Regions from separate parts of the Caldimonas thermodepolymerans genome, predicted to be linked through region 1. Evidence: riboswitches for the same ligand, from Rfam matches in the RefSeq annotation. Region 1 holds a riboswitch; the other holds the start of a gene.
The links. A riboswitch is a leader RNA that binds a small molecule or an ion and turns the genes downstream of it on or off. The one in region 1 is predicted to bind S-adenosylhomocysteine.
Positions count from the first base shown of each region.

Region 2: another riboswitch for S-adenosylhomocysteine. It lies ahead of ahcY (adenosylhomocysteinase); the one in region 1 lies ahead of metH (methionine synthase).

Region 1 is NZ_CP064338.1:3,495,294-3,506,568, forward strand. Features, by position in the region: gene IS481_RS16545 (efflux RND transporter permease subunit) at 1-2,754, opposite strand, end outside; gene IS481_RS16550 (efflux RND transporter periplasmic adaptor subunit) at 2,772-3,986, opposite strand; gene IS481_RS16555 (TetR family transcriptional regulator) at 4,130-4,756, shown strand; gene metH (methionine synthase) at 4,776-7,514, opposite strand; S-adenosyl-L-homocysteine riboswitch at 7,553-7,643, opposite strand; gene IS481_RS16565 (YiaD family glycine zipper/OmpA-like lipoprotein) at 7,898-8,569, shown strand; gene IS481_RS16570 (OmpA family protein) at 8,592-9,077, shown strand; gene IS481_RS16575 (homocysteine S-methyltransferase family protein) at 9,128-10,180, opposite strand; gene IS481_RS16580 (rhodanese-like domain-containing protein) at 10,279-10,671, shown strand; gene IS481_RS16585 (ATP-binding protein) at 10,703-11,275, opposite strand, start outside.
Region 2 is NZ_CP064338.1:690,167-701,441, forward strand. Features, by position in the region: gene pyk (pyruvate kinase) at 1-829, opposite strand, end outside; gene IS481_RS03380 (phosphoglycerate kinase) at 1,061-2,254, opposite strand; gene IS481_RS03385 (AzlD domain-containing protein) at 2,354-2,683, opposite strand; gene IS481_RS03390 (AzlC family ABC transporter permease) at 2,683-3,465, opposite strand; gene IS481_RS03395 (OmpW/AlkL family protein) at 3,566-4,162, opposite strand; gene metF (methylenetetrahydrofolate reductase [NAD(P)H]) at 4,322-5,170, opposite strand; gene IS481_RS03405 (TlyA family RNA methyltransferase) at 5,178-5,942, opposite strand; gene ahcY (adenosylhomocysteinase) at 6,086-7,522, opposite strand; S-adenosyl-L-homocysteine riboswitch at 7,587-7,656, opposite strand; gene IS481_RS03415 (bile acid:sodium symporter family protein) at 7,664-8,641, opposite strand; gene IS481_RS03420 (peptide chain release factor 3) at 8,961-10,571, shown strand; gene IS481_RS03425 (HAD family hydrolase) at 10,592-11,275, shown strand, end outside.

The DNA of each region.
Region 1 (11,275 bases):
GCGCAGCCACACCGCCAGCAGCGCGCCGGTCACCGCGAACGGCACGGCCAGCACGACCGCGAACGGCACGCCCCAGCGCTCGTACAGCGCCGACAGGATCAGGTAGACCATCACCAGCGCGAAGCCGAAGGCGAACACCGAGGCGCTGCCGGTGCGCTTCTCCTGGAAGGCCTGGCCGGTCCACTCGTAGCTGTAGCCCTGCGGCAGCACCTGGCGCGCCACCTCCTCGACGGCCTTGATCGCCTCGCCGGAGCTGTAGCCGGGCTTGGCGCTGCCCATCACCTTGGCGGCGACGTAGGAGTTGTAGCGCTCGATCTGCTCGGGGCCGATCACGCTGTCGACGCGGATCAGCGTCTTGAGCGGGACCATCTGGCCGGTGGTCTGCGAGCGCACGTACAGGCGTCCCAGGTCTTCCGGCTTCGAGCGGAACGGCGCGTCGGCCTGGATCGTGACGCGGTAGGTGCGGCCGGAACGGTTGAAGTCGTTCACGTACAGCGAGCCCATCTGCGCCTGCAGCGCCGCGAACACCTCGTTGACCGGCACGCCCAGCGCGAGCGCCTTCTCGCGGTCGACCTCGACGCGCAGCTGCGGCACGGTCGGGCGGTAGAAGGTCTGCACCTGGCCCAGCATCGGGTGCTGCATCAGCGCTGCCATGAAGTCCTGCGTGACCTGCGCGAGGCGCTGCGGGTCGCTGTCGCTGCGCGCCTGCACGTACACCTCGAAGCCGCCGGCCTGGCCCAGGCCCTGGATGCCCGGCGGGTTGAACGCGAAGGCGATGCCGTCCTTGAGCGCGAAGCCCATGCCGCTGACCTGCTGCGCGAGCTCCTGGGTCGACTGGGTGCGCTCGTCCCACGGCTTCATTGTCACGAAGATGGTCGCCGAGTTGCTCTTGGCGCCACCGCCGATCAGGTCGAAGCCGTTGATGATGAAGAAGCTGTCGATGGCATCGTTCTGCGCGTTCATCTGGCGCAGCTGCTCGGTGGTGCGCTCGGTGCGCTCCAGCGTCGCCCCGTCAGGCAGCACCACGGCCGACAGGATGAAGCCCTGGTCCTCCTCCGGCACGAAGCTGCCCGGCACGCGCCACAGCAGGTAGCTGGCCACGCCCAGCATCAACACGAAGCCCAGCAGCGCGACCAGCCGGCGCTTGAGCGCGAAGCTGACGCCGCCCAGGAAGCGCTTGGTCAGCCAGTCGAAGCCGCGGTTGAACGGCGCGAAGAACTTCTGGCCCCAGGTCACGCCGTCATGGTGCGGCTTGAGCAGCAGCGCGCACAGCGACGGCGTGAGCGTCAGCGCGACGATGCCCGACAGCACCACGGCGATCGCCACCGTCACCGCGAACTGGCGGTACAGCTGGCCGGCGATGCCGCCCATGAAGGCCACCGGGATGAACACGGCGCACAGCACCAGCACGATGCCGATCACCGCGCCCGAGACCTCGCGCATGGCCTCCACGGCCGCCGCGAACGGCGACATCTTCTCCTCGCGCATCAGTCGCTCGACGTTCTCCAGCACCACGATCGCGTCGTCCACCACGATGCCGATGGCCAGCACCATCGCGAACAGCGTCAGCGTGTTGATCGAGAAGCCGAACAGCCACAGGCCGGCGAAGGTGCCGATCAGCGACACCGGCACCGCCAGCATCGGGATCAGCGTCGCGCGCCAGGTCTGCAGGAACACGAACACCACCAGCAGCACGATGATCGCCGCCTCGATCACGGTGTGCATCACCTCGTTGATCGAGGCCGAGACGAAGCGGGTCGTGTCGTACGGGATGCGATAGTCGACGTCGTCCGGGAAGCGCTCGTTCCTGAGCTCGACCATCTTGGCCTTGACCGCGTCGGCCACGTCGAGCGCGTTGGCGCCGGACTGCAGGAACACGCCGATGGCGATCGCCGGCTGGCCGTTGACCGTGCTCGACTGGGCGTAGCTCTGCGCGCCCAGCTCGATGCGCGCGACGTCCTTCAGGCGCAGCACGCCGCCGCCCGCGGTGGAACGCAGCACGATCTCGCCGAACTCCTCCGGCTCGACCAGGCGGCCGCGCGCCGTGACGGTGTAGACCAGCTCCTGGCCCTTGGGCGCCGGATCCGCGCCGATCTTGCCGGCCGCGTACTGGGCGTTCTGAGCGTTGATCGCCGCGGCGATGTCCGAGGTGGTCACGCCCAGCTGGGCCATCTTGTCCGGCTGCAGCCACACGCGCATCGAGTAGTCGCGCGCGCCGAACACCAGCACTTCCGCCGCGCCGGGGATGCGCTTGAGCTCGTCGAGGATGTTCTGCGTCGCGTAGTTCGACAGGAACAGCTCGTCGCGCGTGCCGTTGGGCGAGGTCAGCGCGATCACGAGCAGGAAGTTCTCGCTGCGCTTGGCCACCACCACGCCGTTGCGGCGCACCTCGTCGGGCAGCCGGGGCGTGGCGAGCTGCACCCGGTTGTTGACGTTGAAGGTCGCCTTGTCGATGTCGGTGCCGACCTCGAAGGTGGCGGTGATCGTGAGCGAGCCGTCGGACGACGAGGTCGAGCTGAAGTACAGCAGGTTCTCGACGCCCGAGAGCTGCTCCTCGATCGGCGCGGCCACGGTCTTGGCCAGCGTCTCGGCCGAGGCGCCAGGGTAGTTGGCGGTGATCGTCACCGTCGGCGGCGCGATCTCGGGATACTGGGCGATCGGCAGGATCTTCAGCGCGACCAGGCCTGCCAGCACGATGATGATGGACAGGACGGCGGCGAAGATCGGCCGTTCGATGAAGAAGCGGGAGGACATGCGCGAGTCCCCTTCCCTTATTCAGAAGCCGCCGAGGCCGGCTCGGAGGCCGCGGGCGCGGCCGGTGCCGCCCCCTGCGCGACGACCGGCGCGCCCGGACGCAGCTTCATGAGGTTGTCGATGATGACCTGGTCGCCGGGCTTGAGGCCCTGGCGCACGATCCAGTCGGAACCGCTCCAGCCACCCAGCTCCACCGGCGTGGGCGTGGCCTTGCCGTCCACGATGGTCCACACCATGCGGCCCTGCTCGGACTGCACCACGGCCGACTGCGGCACGGTGAACGCCTCGGTCTCGCCGGCCACCACCTGCGCGCGCACGAACTGGCCGGGCAGGATCTTCAGCTGCGGGTTGGGGAACGAGGCGCGCAGCTGCACGGTGCCGGTCTGGGGGTCGACCGTGGAGCCGGCGAAGTTGAGCCGGCCGCCTTCCATCAGCAGCCTGCCTTCGCTGTCGAGCAGGCTGACCTTGGCCTCGCGCGCCGACTGCAGGCGCGACAGCTCGTTCTCGTTGAACGAGAAGCGCACCCAGATCGGGTCGGTCTGCGTGATGGTGGTCAGCAGGCCGTTGACGCCGGGCGTCACCAGGCTGCCCTCGGACTGCAGCGAGCGGCCGCTGATGCCCGAGATCGGTGCATGGACCACCGTGTACGACAGGTTCAGCTCGGCCTGGCGCACCTGGGCCTGGGCCTGGGCCACGGCGGCTTCGGCCAGGCGCAGCGCGGAGGTCGCGTCGTCGTATTCGCGCTGGCTGATGGCCTGCTGCTCGGCCAGCGGCTTGAGGCGCTGCTCCTCGCGGCGCGCCTGCTCCAGCTGCGCGGCCTGCTGCGCCAGCGTGGCCTTGGCCTGGGCGAGCGCGATCTCGAACGGCGCGCGCTCGATGTAGTACATCGGCGCGCCGGCCTTGACCCGCTCGCCTTCCTGGTAGACCTGGCGCTCGAGCAGGCCGCTGACGCGCGCCTGCACCTGCACTTCCTTGGAGCCTTCGGCGCGGCCGACGGCCTCCAGCGTCACCGGCACGGTCTGCAGCTGCACGGTGCGCACGCCGACCGGCATCGCCTGCGGCGCCCCCCCTGCCCCCGGCCCGCCCGGCCCCTGCGGCTGGGACGACCCCGGGCTGCATGCCACCAGCGCCAGTGCGGCGAGCGAGGCGAACACGAAGGACAGGCGCGGTGCCAGCGTGCGCGGCGCGTCAGGCGAGGCGGCCGCCACGGAAGAACGATACGGATGAGCCATGGATGAGCCTGGGCAGAGGAAAAAAGACGACAAAGCCGTCATCTGACGGCGATCAAGTGCGGTATCGGGATGCGGGTGCTGCAAGCGGGCTATGATACATACATTCCTGTATGTATGTTTGAGGTTCTTTTCAAGACGCCCCCATGGTTCGACGCACCAAGGAAGAAGCCGAGCAGACCCGCCGCAGCATCCTCGCTGCTGCGCGCAAGACGTTCCATGAGCAGGGCGTCGGCAACACCAGCCTGGAGCAGATCGCCCAGGCCGCGGGCCTGACCCGAGGGGCGATTTACTGGCACTTCGCGAACAAGGAGGAATTGTTCAAGGCAATGCGCCAGGAAGTCACGGTTCCCCTGGCAGACCGTATGGATTACACGCTGCTGTCGGACCCGTCCACCGAGCCGCTGGAGCGGGTGCGCAACTTCCTGGTGCAGTTCGCCGATCTCCTGAGCGACAACCCCTGCATGCGCGACACGATGGAGATCCTCAACTTCAAGTGCGAGTTCGTCGGCGAGATGCAGCGCGACCTGGCCGAGTATGCGCTCAACTGCGAGGAATGTGTCGCCAAGCTGCAACAGACCTACCAGGCCGCGCAGCGCGCCGGGCAGCTGCGTCCTGGCCTGTCGCCGCGCATCGCCGCCCTCGACACGCTGGTGTTCCTGACCGGCCTGCTGCGCCTGCGGCTGCTGGGCGTGCCGGGCCTGCAGACGCGCCGCGACACGCACGCATTGATCCGCGCGCACGTCGACAGCCGCCGCCCCGCCGCGGCCTGAGCGGCCCCGCCGCCCCGGCTCACAGCAGGCTCGACAGCGAGCGCTGCACCTCGGCTGCCGGCAGCCCGGTGCGGCGCGCCCAGTCCTCGATCTGGTCCGGCCCCACCTTGCCGACGTTGAAGTACGTCGCCTGCGGGTGGGCCAGGTAGAAGCCGCTGACGCTGGCCGCCGGCGTCATCGCCAGGCTCTCGGTCAGTCCCATGCCGATGTCCTCGCAGGCCAGCACGCGGAACAGCTCGCGCTTGACGCTGTGGTCCGGGCAGGCAGGATAACCGGGCGCCGGGCGGATGCCCTGGTACTTCTCGGCGATCAGCTCCTCGTTGCTCAGCGCCTCGTCCGGCGCGTAGCCCCAGAACTCGGTGCGCACGCGCTGGTGCATGCGCTCGGCCAGCGCCTCGGCGAGCCGGTCGGCCAGCGCCTTGAGCATGATGGCCGAATAGTCGTCGTGGTCGGCGAGGAAGGCCTGTTCCTTCTTCTCGACACCGATGCCGGCCGTCACCGCGAACAGGCCGACGTAGTCGTTGTTGAGCGGCGAGACGAAGTCGGCCAGGCACCGGTTGGGGCGCTTGACGCCGTCGATCACCGGACGCTCGCTCTGCATGCGCAGGCCGTGCCAGGTCATCAGCGGCTGGGTGCGCGCCTCGTCGGCGTAGATCAGGATGTCGTCGTCGTTGACCTGCTGCGCCGGGTACAGCCCGATCACGGCATGCGCGGTCAGCCAGCGGCCCTCGATCAGCCGCTTGAGCATGCGCTGGCCGTCGCTGTAGACGCGCCGCGCCGACTCGCCGACCACCTCGTCGGTCAGGATGTCCGGGAAGCGCCCGGCCAGGTCCCAGGTCTGGAAGAACGGGCCCCAGTCGATGTAGTGGGCCAGCTCCGCGAGGTCGTAGTTGCGGAACACGCGGCGGCCGATGAACTTCGGTGCCGGAGGCGTGTAGGCGCTCCAGTCGATCGGCGTCTTGTTCGCGCGCGCCTCGGCCAGGCTGACCAGCGGCGTCTGCTTCTTGTTCGCATGCAGCTGGCGCACGCGCTCGTAGTCGGCCTTCAGGTCCGCGATGAACTTCGCGGCCTTCCCGTCGGACAGCAGGTCCGAGCACACGCCCACGCTGCGCGAGGCATCGGGCACGTAGACGACGGGACCGTCGTAGTTCGGCGCGATCTTGACCGCGGTGTGCACGCGGCTGGTGGTCGCGCCGCCGATCAGCAGCGGGACCTGGCGGCTGCGGAAGTACTCGTCGCGCTGCATCTCGGCGGCGACGTGCTGCATCTCCTCGAGGCTGGGCGTGATCAGGCCCGACAGGCCGACGATGTCCGCGCCCTCTTCCTTCGCCTTGGCGAGGATGTCCTGGCACGGGACCATCACGCCCATGTTGACCACCTCGAAGTTGTTGCACTGGAGCACGACCGCGACGATGTTCTTGCCGATGTCGTGCACGTCGCCCTTCACGGTCGCGATCACGATCTTGCCCTTGGGCTTGACGTCGCCGCCGGCGGCCTGGAGCTGGCGCTTCTCTTCCTCGATGTAGGGGACGAGATGGGCCACCGCCTGCTTCATCACCCGCGCGGACTTGACCACCTGCGGCAGGAACATCTTGCCGGCGCCGAACAGGTCGCCGACGATGTTCATGCCGGCCATCAGCGGCCCCTCGATCACGTGCAGCGGGCGGCCGCCGCCCGCCTTGATCTTCTGCCAGGCCTCCTCGGTGTCCTCGACGATGAAGTCGGTGATGCCGTGCACCAGCGCATGGCTCAGGCGCGCCTCGACCGGCGCGTCGCGCCAGGCGAGCTTGGCGCTGTCGTCCTTGGCCGCGCCCTTGACCTGCTCGGCGATCTCCAGCAGCCGCTCGGTGGCATCGGGCCGGCGGTTGAGCACCACGTCCTCGACGCGCTCGCGCAGCTCGGGGTCCAGCTCGTCGTAGACGCCGATCATCCCGGCGTTGACGATACCCATGTCCAGCCCGGCCTGGATCGCGTGGTACAGGAACACCGTGTGGATCGCCTCGCGCACCGGCTCGTTGCCGCGGAAGCTGAAGCTCACGTTGGACACGCCGCCGCTGACCTTGGCGCCCGGCAGGTGCTGCTTGATCCAGCGCGTCGCGTTGATGAAGTCGACCGCGTAGTTGTTGTGCTCCTCGATGCCGGTGGCGATCGCGAAGATGTTGGGGTCGAAGATGATGTCCTCGGGCGGGAAGTCCACCTCGTCGACCAGGATGCGGTAGGCCCGCTCGCAGATCTGGATCTTGCGCTCGAAGGTGTCGGCCTGGCCCTGCTCGTCGAAGGCCATCACGACGGCCGCCGCGCCGTAGCGGCGGATCAGCCGGGCCTGGCGCTTGAACTCGGCCTCGCCTTCCTTGAGCGAGATCGAGTTGACGATGCCCTTGCCCTGGATGCACTTGAGGCCCGCCTCGATCACCTCCCACTTGGAGCTGTCGATCATGATCGGCACGCGCGCGATCTCGGGCTCGGAGGCGATCAGGTTCAGGAAGCGCATCATCGCGGCCTTGCTGTCGAGCATGGCCTCGTCCATGTTGACGTCGATGATCTGCGCACCGTTCTCGACCTGCTGGCGGGCGACCGACAGCGCCTCCTCGAACTGGCCGTTGAGGATCATGCGCGCGAACGCCTTGGAGCCGGTGACGTTGGTGCGCTCGCCGATGTTGATGAACAGGTGCCCTTCGCCGATGGTCACCGGCTCCAGGCCGGACAGGCGCATCGGGGGAACGGGACGGGTGGCAGCAGGGGCGGTGGTCTCGGTCATGGCCTCAAGCAGGTCGACGGCCACGGCTCACCCGTGGCGCGGGGTGAGCGTCGTTGCAAACGAATGGATCCAAGCCTGACGCCGGCGGTTTCTCGCGTCCCGCGCGGCGCTGCAACGCTCCTTGGAGAAGGCCGCCATTCTACGCCAGCCGCAGGCGCCGCCCCGGCACGCCCGCCGATGCTGCCGGCAGGCCGTGAACCGGGCGAGGATGCGGGTCTGTCACCTGCCATCGCACAACATGTGTGCACACACTTTCCGTCTTCGCGGCAACGGCATGCCCCGGCGCGAGCTTGTTACATTTCTCACGCAACGGCGCTTGCCCGCCGCCCTGGCTTGGGCTGCAATGAGTGCTCGCACTTCTAACGATGAGAAAAGGAGCTCGCATGAAAAACTCCATCGCCGCGATCGCCGCCCTGGCCGTGCTGGCCAGCGGTTGCGCGAACATGACGGAAACCCAGAGCAACACGGCCAAGGGCGCCGGCATCGGCGCTGCGGCCGGTGCGCTGATCGGCGTGGCGACGGCCGGAGGCAACAAGGGCAAGAGCGCCGCCACCGGGGCGGCCGCGGGCGCCGCGGTCGGCGCGCTGGGGGGCTACATCTGGTCCAAGCGCATGGAAGAGCAGAAGGCCCGGATGGAGCAGGCCACGCAGGGCACTGGCATCGACGTCGAGCGCACCGCCGACAACCGCATCAAGGTGCAGATCCCGAGCGACGCCGGCTTCGACGTCGGTCGCGCCACCGTGAAGCCGCAGCTGGCCCGGGTGCTCGACAGCTTCGCGCAGAGCATGCGCGACCACAGCGCCACCGTGATCAGCATCATCGGCCACACCGACAGCACCGGCACCGACGCGATCAACAACCCGCTGTCGCTGGACCGCGCCGCCGCCACGCGCGACTACCTGGTGGCCCGTGGCGTGGCCGCCTCGCGCATCGCGATCGACGGCCGCGGCAGCCGCGAGCCGGTCGCCTCCAACGACACCGAGGCCGGCCGGGCGCAGAACCGGCGCGTGGAGATCTACGTCGCCGAGCCCGAGAGCGTGGCGCAGAACCGCTGAAGGCGGGCCGGACGTGATGCGCATGGCCCTGTCCCGCGCGGCCTGGCTGCTGGCCGGCAGCGTGCTGCTGGCCGGCTGCGGCAGCACCGGCGGCTCGCTGTTCCCGGGCCTCGGCGGCGCGTCGCTGGACGCGCAGCGCCACCGCCTGGCGCGCGAGCTGGCCGGCACGCCGGTGGTGGTGGCCGCGGTCGACGACGGCTACCGCGTGGCGGTGCCGCTGAAGTACGCGTTCGATCCGCGCCGCTCGGCGGTCAAGCCGCCGCTGGCCGCGGTGCTGGACCGCGTCGCCCAGGGCGTGAAGGACGAGCCCGGTGCCCAGGTGCGCGTGACCGCCCCCGGGGACGGTCGCAGCAGCCCGATGCTGGCGCGCGACCGCGCCGAAAGCACGCGCGACTACCTGATCGCGCGCGGCGTGCCGCGCGAACGCTTCGCCGGCGTCGAGGCCGGCGCCGACGGCACGGACGTGGAGATCACGGTCTCGGCGCGCCGCGCCACCGCCGCACGCTAGCCTCGGCCACGCCCCGACCCAGCCCCGGCCCCGTCCGGGGCTTCGTCTTTTCAGGAGGTGGCCAGCAGGCCGGTGAACATCGCCTCGTGCCGGCAGCGCGGCTGGTAGCGGCTGACGCGCTTGGCGATCTCGGCGATGTGCTCGGGCGTGGTGCCGCAGCAGCCGCCGACGATGTTGAGGAACCCGGCCTTGGCGAAGTCCTCCATCAGCCCGGCGGTGATCGGCGGCGTCTCGTCGAAGCCGGTGTCGCTCATCGGGTTGGGCAGGCCGGCGTTCGGGTAGCAGCTGATGTAGGTGTCGCCGGCGATCTTCGACAGCTCCTCGATGTACGGGCGCATCAGCGCCGCGCCGAGCGCGCAGTTCAGGCCCACGGCCAGCGGCCGGGCATGGCGCACCGAATGCCAGAAGGCGCCCACCGTCTGCCCGGAGAGGATGCGCCCCGAGGCGTCGGTGACGGTGCCGGAGATGATCACCGGCAGGCGCTCGCCGGTGGCCTCGAACAGCTCGTCGATCGCGAAGATCGCCGCCTTGGCGTTGAGCGTGTCGAAGATGGTCTCGACCAGGAACAGGTCGGCGCCGCCTTCGAGCAGGCCCTCGGCCTGCTCGTAGTAGGCCTCCTTCAGCTCGTCGAAGGTGACGTTGCGCGCGCCCGGGTCGTTGACGTCGGGGCTGATGCTCGCGGTGCGCGGCGTCGGCCCGAAGGCGCCGGCGACGAAGCGCGGCTTGTCGGCCGTGGCGTACTTCTCGCAGGCCGTCCTGGCCAGGCGCGCCGCCTCGACGTTCATCTCGCGCGCCAGCTGCGGCAGGCCGTAGTCCTCCTGCGCGACGCGGGTGGCGCCGAAGGTGTTGGTCTCGATGATGTCCGCGCCGGCGTCCAGGTAGCGCTCGTGGATCTCGCGGATCACGTCCGGCCGCGTGAAGACCAGCAGCTCGTTGTTGCCCTTCAGGTCCTTGGGATGGCCCGCGAAGCGGCTGCCGCGGTAGTCGGCCTCGGACAGCTTGTAGCGCTGGATCATGGTGCCCATCGCACCGTCGAGCACGACGATGCGCTGCTGGAGGATCTCGGGCAGCTGCTGGGCACGGGTGTAGGGACGGGCGTTCATGCCGCGATTGTAGGCAGCGCCCCAAAGCCCCTGACGGCCGGCGTGTCGTGGCGTCCCGCCGTGGCGTGCGCCGCATGCAGGACAATCACGCCCGGCTTATGAAACACCTCACCCCCCGACAGGCCTGGGAACTGCTGCAGGCCCACCCGGACGTGCTGTTCGTCGACGTCCGCATGGAAATCGAATACCTGTACGTCGGTCACCCGCCCGGCATCGTGCACATCGCCTGGTACGAGTACCCGGACATGCAGCCGGTGCCGGAGCAGTTCGTGCAGCAGGTGCTGCGCGAGGCCGGCTCGCCCTCGCGCCCGGTGATGCTGCTGTGCCGCTCGGGCAACCGGTCGCTGGCCGCCGGCGAGGCGCTGGAGGCCGCCGGCTTCACCGACGTGATCAACGTGCTGCACGGCTTCGAGGGCGACCTCGACGAACACGCCCACCGCAACACGGTCAACGGCTGGCGCCACGACGGGCTGCCCTGGGCGCAGTTCTAGCGCCGATCCGTTCCCCGGGGACGCGCCCCGGTCAGTGCAGGAAGCCCATCCCGCGGGCCTGCCGCACCTGGGGCTTGACGCGATGCTCGGCCTCCAGCTGCGACAGGAACTCGTCCGGCTCGAAGGCCACGCCCAGGATGTCCACCTGGCGCTTGACGGCCGCGAAGTCGCCCGGCGTCAACGACTCCAGCTGGCGCAGCCGGTCGCGCTGCTCGGCAGTCAGCGCCGCGGCCTCGCCGGCCAGCGCCTCGACGACGAACATGCGCTCGCGCTGCTCGGCGGTCAGCGGCTTGAAGCGGATCTTGAACGTGAAGCGGCGCAGCGCCGCCTCGTCGAGCTCGTCGAACAGGTTGGTGGTGCAGATGAACACGCCGGCATAGCGCTCCATGCCCTGCAGCATCTCGTTGACCTCGCTGACCTCGTAGTTGCGCTCGGCCAGGCGGCGGCTGCGCAGGAAGCTGTCGGCCTCGTCGAGCAGCAGCACCGCGTGCTCGGCCTCGGCCTCCTCGAACATGCGCGCCATGTTCTGCTCGGTCTCGCCGACGTACTTGCTGACCAGGTCCGAGGCCTGGCGCACCATCAGCGGCTGCTGCAGCTCGCCGGC
Region 2 (11,275 bases), 1.1 Mb from region 1:
CCACCTTGTCCATCTCGCGCGCCATGCGGATCATGCGCTTTTGCAGCGCCGGCACCGCGGCGTTGCCGACCTCCACCGCCAGGTCGCCGCGCGCGACCATGATGCCGTCGCTGGCCTTGAGGATGGCCTCCAGCTGCGGGATGGCCTCGCTTCGCTCGATCTTCGCGATCAGCCCCGGCTTGTGGCGCCACGGCTCGCCGGCCACGTTGGCGAGCTGGCGTGCCATCTCCATGTCGGTGGCGTTCTTCGGGAACGAGACGGCCAGGTACTCGCACTGGAAGCTCATCGCGGTCCTGATGTCTTCCATGTCCTTGGCCGTCAGGGCCGGGGCGGTCAGGCCGCCGCCCTGCTTGTTGATGCCCTTGTTGTTGGACAGCTCTCCACCCAGCCGGACGACGGTGTGCACCTCGTCGCCGACCACGCGCTCGACGGTCAGCACGATCAGCCCGTCGTTGAGCAGCAGCGTGTCGCCCGGCTTCACGTCGCGCGGCAGCTCCTTGTAGTCCAGCCCGACGCGCTCGTTGTTGCCCAGGTCGGTCCAGGCGGCGTCGAGGATGAAGCGCTGGCCGGGCTCCAGCTGGGTCTTGCCTCCTTCGAAGCGGCCGACCCGGATCTTGGGGCCCTGCAGGTCGGCCATGATGGCCACCTGCCTGCCCGCGCGCTCGGAGGCCTCGCGCACCAGGCGGGCGCGGTCGATGTGGTCCTGCGCCGTGCCGTGGGAGAAGTTCAGCCGGACGACGTCGACCCCGGCGAGGATCATGCGTTCCAGCACCTCCGGCGACGAGGAGGCGGGGCCCAGCGTGGCGACGATCTTGGTGGCGCGCGACATGTGCGGGAGTCTCCGGTGGGTTTGTAACTTTGTTCCGTATTGTCGGCCAGAATGCGTTTCAGAGTTACATCCTGCGTGCCGCCCGTGCGGCGTCTTCGTCCCCGAGCATAGCCAAGCCGCCTGCCCGTGCCCGGGCCGGGGGCGCAGGCGCGGCTGCAGCTGCGGTTTCCCGGCCACGAAAAAGCCCCGGGGGCCTGGCGGCCGCCGGGGCGGGGACGGGGCGCCGGGCCGTCAGCCCGCGGCGCGCTTGCTGAGGATCTCGAAAGCGGGCAGGGTCTTGCCTTCCAGCACCTCCAGGAAGGCACCGCCGCCGGTGGAGATGTAGCCGACGTCCTTCTCGATGCCGTACTTGGCGATCGCCGCCAGGGTGTCGCCACCGCCGGCGATGCTGAAGGCGCTCGACGCGGCGATCGCGCGGGCGATGGTCTCGGTGCCCTGGGCGAAGGCGTCGAACTCGAACACGCCCACCGGGCCGTTCCAGACGATGGTGCCGGCGGCCTTGAGCTTGTCGGCCAGGGCCTGCGCGGTCTGCGGGCCGATGTCGAGGATCATCTCGTCGTCGGCCACGTCGGTGGCGGCCTTCACGGTGGCCGGCGCGTCGGCCTTGAATTCCTTGGCCACCACCACGTCGGCCGGGATCGGCACCTCGGCGCCGCGCGCCTTCATCGCCTCGATCACGGCCTTGGCCTCGCCCACCAGGTCGGGCTCGGCCAGCGACTTGCCGATCTTCAGCCCGGCGGCCAGCATGAAGGTGTTGGCGATGCCGCCGCCGACCACCAGCTGGTCCACGTTCTTCGCCAGCGACTGCAGGATGGTCAGCTTGGTCGAGACCTTGGAGCCGGCGACGATGGCCACCAGCGGGCGCTTCGGGTTGTCCAGCGCCTTGGTGATCGCGTCGATCTCGGCGGCCAGCAGCGGGCCGGCGCAGGCGACGGGCGCGAACTGCGCGATGCCGTAGGTCGAGGCCTCGGCGCGGTGCGCCGTGCCGAACGCATCGTGCACGAAGATGTCGCACAGCGCGGCCATCTTCTTCGCCAGCTCCTCGTTGTTCTTCTTCTCGCCCTTGTTCAGGCGGCAGTTCTCCAGCAGCACGACCTGGCCGGGCTGCACGTCCACGCCGTCGACCCAGTCGGACACCAGCGGCACCTCGCGGCCGAGCAGCTCGCCCAGGCGCGCGGCGACCGGGGCCAGCGAGTCTTCCGGCTTGAACTCGCCTTCGGTGGGGCGGCCCAGGTGCGAGGTGACCATCACCGCGGCCCCCGCGTCCAGCGCCATCCGGATGCAGGGAATCGATGCGCGGATGCGGGTGTCTTCGGTGATGCGGCCGCTGTCGTCCTGCGGGACGTTCAGGTCGGCGCGGATGAACACCCGACGCCCCTGGACCTTGCCTTGGGCGATCAGATCGGAAAAGCGCAGTACGTTCATGGTGGTCTTGCTTGTGCTCGGAGTTGGGATCTCGAAACCCCGGATTGTGCCCCCTGCGGCGCTGCCGCCCCGTGTCGGGCGGCAACGGCGGGCGATGCGTCACCAGCCGAGGCCGATGTGCAGCGGCAGGTAGACCGCCATGCCGGTCACGATGGTGCCGAGGATGCCGCGGCGCCAGAAGTAGTAGGCGCTGGCCGCCACCACAGCGGGCAGGCGCGCGTCCTGCCAGGTGGCGATGAAGTCGCCCTGGGTCATCAGCACCTCGGGCGCGATGACCGCGATCAGCGCCGCCAGCGGGGCGTAGCGCAGCCCGCGCTTGACCCAGTCGGGCATCGGCAGCTCGCGGTCGGGCAGCATGAAGAAGCCGCGTGTGACCACGGTGATCACGGCCAGGCCGAGGATCGTGACGATGATCTCCCAGGTGGCCATCAGGCGCGCTCCCGGTCCTGCGCGTCGCGCCGGGCCTGGCGCCGGGCGCGCTCGACCGCCTCGATGCCCAGGCCCACGGCCACCGCGGCGGCCACGGCCAGCAGGATGTTCATGCGCAGCGGCAGCGCGTAGGCCGCGATCGCCGCAGCTGCGGCGGTGCCGCCGGCCAGCCAGGTGACCTTGTCCTGCAGCAGCGAGCAGGTGATGCCCAGCAGCGCCAGCACGCCGGCAAAGCCCAGCCCCCATTCCAGCGGGATCACGTTGGCCAGCACGATGCCCAGGATGGACGAGGCCTGCCAGCCGAACCAGTTGATCGCCACGCCGCCCCAGAAGTACGGCAGGGCGTCCGGGTGCGGGCCGGGATCGGGGAAGCGCTTCATGAACAGCACGTAGTTCACGTCCCCGGTGAAGTAGCCGATCACCGCACGCTGCCAGCGCGGGTACGGGGCGAAGTAGGGCCGCCACATCGCGCTGAAGATCACGAAGCGCAGGTTCACGCAGGTGGCGGCGACCCACACCACCCAGATCGGCGCGCCGGAGGCGATCAGCGGCAGGGCGGTCAGTTGCGCGCTGCCGGCGAACACCAGCAGCGACATGAACAGGGCCATCGGCACCGACAGCCCGCTCTTGACCATCGCCACGCCCGTGACCAGGCCCCAGGCGGAAATGCCCAGCGCCACGTGGCCGATGTCCAGCGCGCCACGCCGGAACTCCGGGTGGCGCAGCGTGCGGCGCAGGGCCGGGCCGAGGGCGAAGCGGGCGGGGGTGGTGACGGACGACATGGGGCAGGCCAAGCCGACATTGTCGTCAACTTGCCTGCCCCGCGCAGGACCTGGCCTCGTTCAGCCAGGATTCAGTTTGGAGGGTGTGGCGGCGCGGCACTCAGAAGCGCATGCCGACGCCCACGCCGACCAGCAGCGGGTCGACCTTGAGCGTGCCGAGCTTGGTGCCGCCGGCCTTCACGTCGGTGCGGATCTGCACCTTCTTGACGTCGAAGTTGAGGTAGACGTTCTTGGTCAGCTCGTAGTCGACGCCGGCCTGCAGCGCCAGGCCGTAGCTGTCCTTGTCGATGCTCACGCCCGCGGGCAGGTCGACGCTGGAGAAGCGCGTGTAGTTGACGCCCGCGCCGACGTAGGGCTTGAACGCGCCCAGGTCGGTGAAGTGGTACTGCAGCGTCAGCGTCGGCGGCAGGTGCTTGAGCGAGCCGATCTTCGCGCCGGCCGAGCGCACGTCGTGCTTCTGCGGGTAGGTCAGGATCAGCTCGGCGGCGATGTTGGGCGTGAAGAAGTACGAGATGTCGACTTCGGGGATGACCTTGTCGTTGACGCTGAGGTCCAGGCCGGTGCTGTCCTTGTTGACGCTGTCGATGTTGACGGCGCGCACGCGCACCATCCACGGCGTCGTGTCGTCCGCCTGGGCGGCGACGGGGGCAAGGGCGGCCAGGCCGAGCAGCGAGGCGAGGAGGTACTTCTGCTTCATGATGGTTCTTCGGTGTCCAGGGAGCACGGGAACATTCCCTGCGTCCATTCGACACCCCGCCTCGCGCGGCCGGTTTGTCGCATCGCAAGCTCCGCGGCGCCGCGCCGCCCGGCGCACACGGTCTTTGCGCCGCGTCAGGGAAACGGCGCGACCGTGCGCTCAGAGCAACTGCAGGCGCCGGCAGATCTCCAGCGTCGCGCCGGCCTGGTTCATCGTGTAGAAGTGGAAGCCCGGCGCGCCACCGGCGCGCAGCCGCTCGCACAGCGCCGTGACCACGTCCAGCCCGAAGGCCTGGATCGAGGCCTTGTCGTCGCCGAAGCTTTGCAGCCGGTTGCGGATCCAGCGCGGGATCTCGGCGCCGCAGGCGTCGGAGAAGCGCATCAGCTGCGACGAGTTGGTGATCGGCATGATGCCGGGGATCACCGGGATCTCCACGCCCAGCCGGCGCACGTCGTCGACGAAGCGGAAGTAGGCGTCGCCGTTGAAGAAGTACTGCGTGATGGCCGCGTCGGCGCCGGCGCGGACCTTGGTCGCGAAGGCCTGCAGGTCGGCTTCGGGCGAGCGGGCCTGGGGGTGCATCTCGGGGTAGGCGGCGACCTCGATGTGGAAGTGGTCGCCGGTCTCGGCGCGGATGAAGGCCACCAGGTCGCTGGCGTAGCGGAACTCGCCGAAGCCGCCGTAGCCCGAGGGCAGGTCGCCGCGCAGCGCGACGATGCGCCGCACGCCGGCGGTCTTGAACTGCTGCAGCTTCTCGCGGATGCTGGCCTGGTCCGCGCCGATGCACGAGAAGTGCGGCGCGGCATCGACGCCTTCGGCGAGGATGGCCTGCACGGTCTGCAGCGTGCCGTCCTGGGTCGAGCCGCCGGCGCCGTAGGTCACCGAGCAGTACTGGGGCGCCAGCGCGTACAGCTGCTGGCGCACCGCGGCCAGCTTGTCGACGCCTTCGGGCGTCTTGGGCGGAAAGAACTCCAGGCTGACCGGCAGCCTGGTGGTGGGTGTCGTCGTCATTGCGTCCTCACGCATCGGGCGCTTGCGCCCAGATGAAGAATTCCCGGTTGCCGTCCCCGCCGGCGATGGGGCTGTCGAACCAGCCGCGCACGCGCCAGCCGAGCGCGGCGCAGGCCTCGCGCAGGCGCTGCTCGACGCGCGCGTACTGCGACGCGTCGCGCACCAGCCCGCCCTTGCCGACATGCTGCGGCCCGACCTCGAACTGCGGCTTGACCAGCAGCAGCGCCTGCCCGCCAGGCCGCAGCCACGGCGCCAGCGCCGGCAGCACGCGTTCCAGCGAGATGAAGGACAGGTCGCCGACGACGAGGTCGAAGCTGTGCCTCGCGGTCTCGCGCCCGAACGCCGAGTCCTCCAGCGCCCGCGCGTTGACGCCCTCGTACGCCGTCACGCGCGCATCGCCGCGCAGCTTCCCGTGCAGCTGCCCGTGCCCGACGTCCACACCGACCACGCGCGCGGCGCCGCACTGCAGCAGCACGTCGGTGAAGCCGCCGGTGCTCTGCCCGACGTCCAGGCAGGTCCAGCCCCGCACGTCCAGCCCCGTGGCGGCGAGCGCGCCTTCCAGCTTCAGCCCGCCGCGCGAGACGTAGCGCAGCTCGGCGTCGTCGGTCACGCGCAGCGGCACGCCCTCGGGCAGTTCCTCGCCGGCCTTGCGCAGCACCGTCCAGCCGCGCGGTCCCTTCCACTGCGCCGCGCCGCGCTCGATCAGCCGCTGCGCGGCCGACCGGCTCGGGGCCAGTCCGCGCTGTACCAACAACTGATCCGCTCGCGTCATCTCGAACCGCAGTGCAACGGGCCGCCCGGCGTCCCTGCCGGGCCGCAGGGCATGCTCGGCCGGGCGGGCGCCGTGGATCCGGCGTGGCCGGCCCACGCGTGTCGCCCCCTTTTCCAAGGGGCGGCCGCCAGGCCGTAGGGGGTTCAGTACCGGTACGTATCGGGCTTGTACGGCCCTTCCTTGGGCACGCCGATGTAGCGGGCCTGCTCGTCGGTCAGCTCGGTCAGCATCGCGCCCAGCTTCTTCAGCTGCAGGCGGGCCACCTTCTCGTCCAGGTGCTTGGGCAGGGTGTAGACCTTGCCGACGTCGTAGCCGTCAGGGTGCGTGAACAGCTCGATCTGCGCGATGGTCTGGTTGGCGAACGACGAGCTCATCACGTAGCTCGGGTGGCCGGTGGCACAGCCCAGGTTCACCAGGCGCCCCTTGGCCAGCAGGATGATCCGCTTGCCGTCCGGGAAGATCACGTGGTCGACCTGCGGCTTGATCTCCTCCCACTGGCACTTGGCTTCCAGCGCGGCGACGTCGATCTCGTTGTCGAAGTGGCCGATGTTGCACACGATGGCCTGGTCCTTCATCTTCGCCATGTGCTCGAAGGTGATGACGTGCTTGTTGCCGGTGGCGGTGACGAAGATGTCGGCCTTGTCGCAGGCGTAGTCCATCGTCACGACGCGGTAGCCTTCCATCGCGGCCTGCAGCGCGCAGATCGGGTCGATCTCGGTGACCCACACCTGCGCCGACAGCGCGCGCAGCGCCTGCGCCGAGCCCTTGCCCACGTCGCCGTAGCCGCACACCACGGCGATCTTGCCGGCCACCATCACGTCGGTGGCGCGCTTGATGCCGTCGACCAGCGACTCGCGGCAGCCGTAGAGGTTGTCGAACTTGCTCTTGGTGACGCTGTCGTTGACGTTGATCGCGCGGAACATCAGCTCGCCGCGCGCGGACATCTGCTTCAGGCGGTTCACGCCGGTGGTGGTCTCCTCGGTGACGCCGATGATCTTCGCGCTCTTGCGCGAGTACCAGGTCGGGTCCTGCGCGAGCTTGGCCTTGATCGCGGCGAACAGGATGCGCTCTTCCTCGCTGCCCGGGCTGGCCAGCACCGAGGGGTCGGACTCGGCACGCTTGCCCAGGTGCATCAGCAGCGTCGCGTCGCCGCCGTCGTCCAGGATCATGTTCGGGCCTTCGGCCTCGCTGCCCTGCGCGCCGAAGTCGAAGATGCGGTGGGTGTAGTCCCAGTATTCCTCCAGCGTCTCGCCCTTCTTCGCGAACACCGGCGTGCCGGTGGCGGCGATCGCCGCGGCGGCGTGGTCCTGGGTCGAGAAGATGTTGCACGAGGCCCAGCGCACCTGGGCGCCCAGCGCCTGCAGCGTCTCGATCAGCACCGCGGTCTGGATGGTCATGTGCAGCGAGCCGGCGATGCGCGCGCCCTTGAGCGGCTGGCTGGCGGCGTATTCCTCGCGGATGGCCATCAGGCCCGGCATTTCCGTTTCGGCAATGCGGATTTCCTTGCGGCCCCAGTCGGCGAGGGAGATGTCGGCGATGGCGCTTTCGGCCGGCGCGGAGGGTTTGAGGACAGCGTTCATGGTGACTCCGGGAACGTGAGGGTGGATCCGCCCACGCTTCCGGAGGGCACTCACCGCACGGAAGCGTGGGTGAGCGTCGTTGCTTGATGCCGAGCCTGGCGTCCGTGGCGGACGCTGCAACGCTCCTCGGTTGGGGGCGGATTATACGGCCGCCGTTTCCCCGGAGGGCCGGTCGGCCGCAGTGTCCTCGGGGCTGTTGGCGATGCGCTGGAACCAGGTGGCCACCAGCCCGCCCGAGATGTTGTGCCAGACGCTGAAGATCGCGCTGGGCACGGCCGCCAGCGGCGAGAAGTGCGCCGCCGCGAGCGCCGCGCCCAGGCCCGAGTTCTGCATGCCGACCTCGATCGCGAGCGTCTTGCGCCGGGCGATGCTGCGGCCGGTCAGCTTGCCGAGCAGGTAGCCCAGCAGCAGGCCCAGGCCGTTGTGCAGCACGACCACCGCGAAGATCAGCGCGCCGCTTTCGGCGATGCGGGCCTGGTTGGCCGCGACCACCGCGCCGACGATGGCGACGATCGCCGCCACCGACACCAGCGGCAGCACGTCCACCGCGAGCTTGACCTTCTCGCGCAGCAGCGACTGCGCGACCACGCCCAGCGCGATCGGCAGCACCACCACCTGCACGATGGACCAGAACATCGCGCCGGCGTTGACGTCCAGCCAGGCGCTGGCCAGCAGCCAGATCAGCGCGGGGGTGACGAGCGGCGCGAGCAGCGTGGTCACCGAGGTGATCGCCACCGACAGCGCCACGTCGCCGCGGCCCAGGTAGGTCATCACGTTGGAGGCGGTGCCGCCCGGGCAGCAGCCGACCAGGATCACGCCCACGGCGATCTCGGGCGGCAGCCCCAGCAGCTGGCACAGGGCCCAGGCCAGGCCCGGCATGATGAGGAACTGGCCCAGCACGCCGATCAGCACGTCGACGGGCCGGCGGAACACTTCACGGAAGTCGTCCTTCGACAGGGTCAGGCCCATGCCGAACATGACGATGCCCAGCAGCACCGTGATCCACGGCGCGATCCAGCGGAACTGGGCGGGGGCGAAATAGGCGAGCACGGCGAACAGCAGCACCCAGGCGGCAAAGGTCTTGCCGACGAACTGGCTCAGGCGGACGAGGGCCTGCATGGCGGATTCCTTGCGAGTGGCGAAACGGCGGTGAAGCCGGCGCCTCGCGGGGGCCGGGTGCGGTCACGGGCGGACGTCGGGCGGTGCCGCGCCTGGTGGGCGCAGGACCTGGGGTTAACCCTGATTCTAGGCAGGGGGACATGCCCCGGGCCGCGGCGGGGATACTGAAGATGTGCAGTTTTCCCTTCGTACAAACCCCTTCGGCGCGGCCGGGGCGGGTGCGCGCCCGGCACCGCCCGGGCAGGGGCGTGGGAAAATGCGGGCCTGCCGGCGGCCGTGCGACGACACGGCCGCAGCTACTTGTACCGGAGCCCGTCCCTTGTCTGCCTCACCTCATGCCGCCGAAGTCCGGCGCCGCCGCACCTTTGCCATCATCTCGCACCCCGACGCGGGCAAGACCACGCTGACGGAAAAGCTGCTGCTGTTCTCCGGCGCGATCCACATCGCCGGCTCGGTCAAGGCCCGCAAGGCCAGCCGCCATGCCACCTCGGACTGGATGGAAATCGAGAAGCAGCGCGGCATCTCGGTGGCGAGCTCGGTGATGCAGATGCTGTACCGCGACCACGTCATCAACCTGCTCGACACCCCGGGCCACCGCGACTTCTCCGAGGACACCTACCGCGTGCTGACCGCGGTGGACTCGGCGCTGATGGTGATCGACGCGGCCAACGGCGTGGAAGCGCAGACCCGCCGCCTGATCGAGGTGTGCCGCCAGCGCGACACGCCCATCATCACCTTCATCAACAAGATGGACCGCGAGGGCCGCGACCCGATCGCGCTGCTCGACGAGATCGAGGCGGAACTCGGCATGCCCTGCGTGCCGATGACCTGGCCGGTCGGCCAGGGCAAGGCCTTCGGCGGCATCGTGGACCTGCGCGCGCGCCACATGCGGCTGTTCCGTGCCGGCGAGGACCGCGTCACCGACCAGCAGATCGTGCCGCTGACCGAGGCCGCCGCGCTGCGCGAGCGCTTCGGCCACGACTACGAGCTGGCCGAGCAGAACATCGAGCTGCTGACCGAGGCGGCGCCGGCCTTCGACCGCGAGGCCTTCCTCGCCGCGAAGCAGACGCCGGTGTTCTTCGGCTCGGCGGTCAACAACTTCGGCGTGCAGGAGGTACTGGACGCGCTGGTGGACCTGGCGCCCGCGCCGGGGCCGCGCGCCTCCACCACGCGCGTGGTCGCACCGGACGAGGAGCAGTTCTCCGGCGTGGTGTTCAAGGTGCAGGCCAACATGGACCCGTCGCACCGCGACCGCATCGCCTTCGTGCGCGTCTACTCCGGGCGCTACACGCAGGGCATGAAGCTCAAGGTGCAGCGCACCGGCAAGGAGCTGCGGCCCACCAGCGTGGTGACCTTCCTGTCGCAGCGCCGCGAGGCGGTCGACGAGGCCTACGCCGGCGACATCATCGGCTTCACGACCCACGGCGGCGTGCAGCTGGGCGACACCATCACCGAAGGCGAGGCGCTGCAGTACACCGGGCTGCCCTTCTTCGCGCCCGAGCTGTTCCAGGCCGTGGAGCTGGCCAACCCGATGAAGAGCAAGCAGCTGCAGGCCGGGTTGCTGCAGCTGGGCGAGGAAGGGGCGATCCAGGTGTTCCGCCCGCACGAAGGCGGGCCGATGCTGCTGGGTGCGGTCGGCCAGCTGCAGTTCGAGGTCGTCCAGCACCGCCTGAAGACCGAATACGGCGTCGAGGTGCGACTGATGCCATCGCGCTTCGTCGGCGCGCGCTGGATCACGGCCGACACGCCCGAGGAACTGAAGAAGTTCACCGACGCCAACGCCAGCAAGCTCGCGCTCGACGCGGCCGACACGCTGGCCTACCTGATGACCTCGCCGTACGACCTGCGGCTGACGCAGGAGCGCTTCCCCAGGGTCCGCTTCCACCCGCTGCGCGAGCACGCCGGGCTGGTGCTGGAAAAGGCCGCGTGAGGACACGGAGGACCGGCCCGATGCAGCCGCTGCAAGCGTGGCCCGTGGACGCGCGCCGGCGCATCCGGGGCGTCTTCACCGACATCGACGACACGCTGACGACCAACGGCGCGATCACCGCCGACGCGCTGCAGGCGCTGGCCGACCTGCAGGCCGCCGGCTTGGTCGTGATCCCGATCACCGGCCGGCCGATGGGCTGGTCCGAGCCGTTCGCGCGCAGCTGGCCGGTCGCGGCCATCGTGCCGGAGAATGGCGCGATGGCGCTGCTGCCCGACGGGCGCACGCTCTACGTGCAGGACGAGGCTACGCGTGCGCGCAATGCCGAGCGGCTGCGCCAGGTCGCGCAGCGCGTGCTGCGCGAGGTGCCCGGCGCGACGCTGGCGCGCGACAGCGCCGGGCGCGTCACCGACATCGCGATCGACCACGGCGAGTTCGCCCACCTGCCGCCCGAGCGCATCGAGCAGGTGGTCGCGCTGATGCGCGCCGAAGGCATGGTCGCCACGGTCAGCTCGATCCACATCAACGGCTGGTTCGGCTCGCACGACAAGCTCAGCGGCGCGCGCTGGATCGTGCGCGAGCTCTACGGCCGCGACCTGGACGCCGAGATCGACCAGTGGGTCTACGTCGGCGATTCCACCAACGACCAGCGCATGTTCGAGCACTTCCCGCACAGCGTCGGGGTGGCGAACATCACGCGCTTCCTG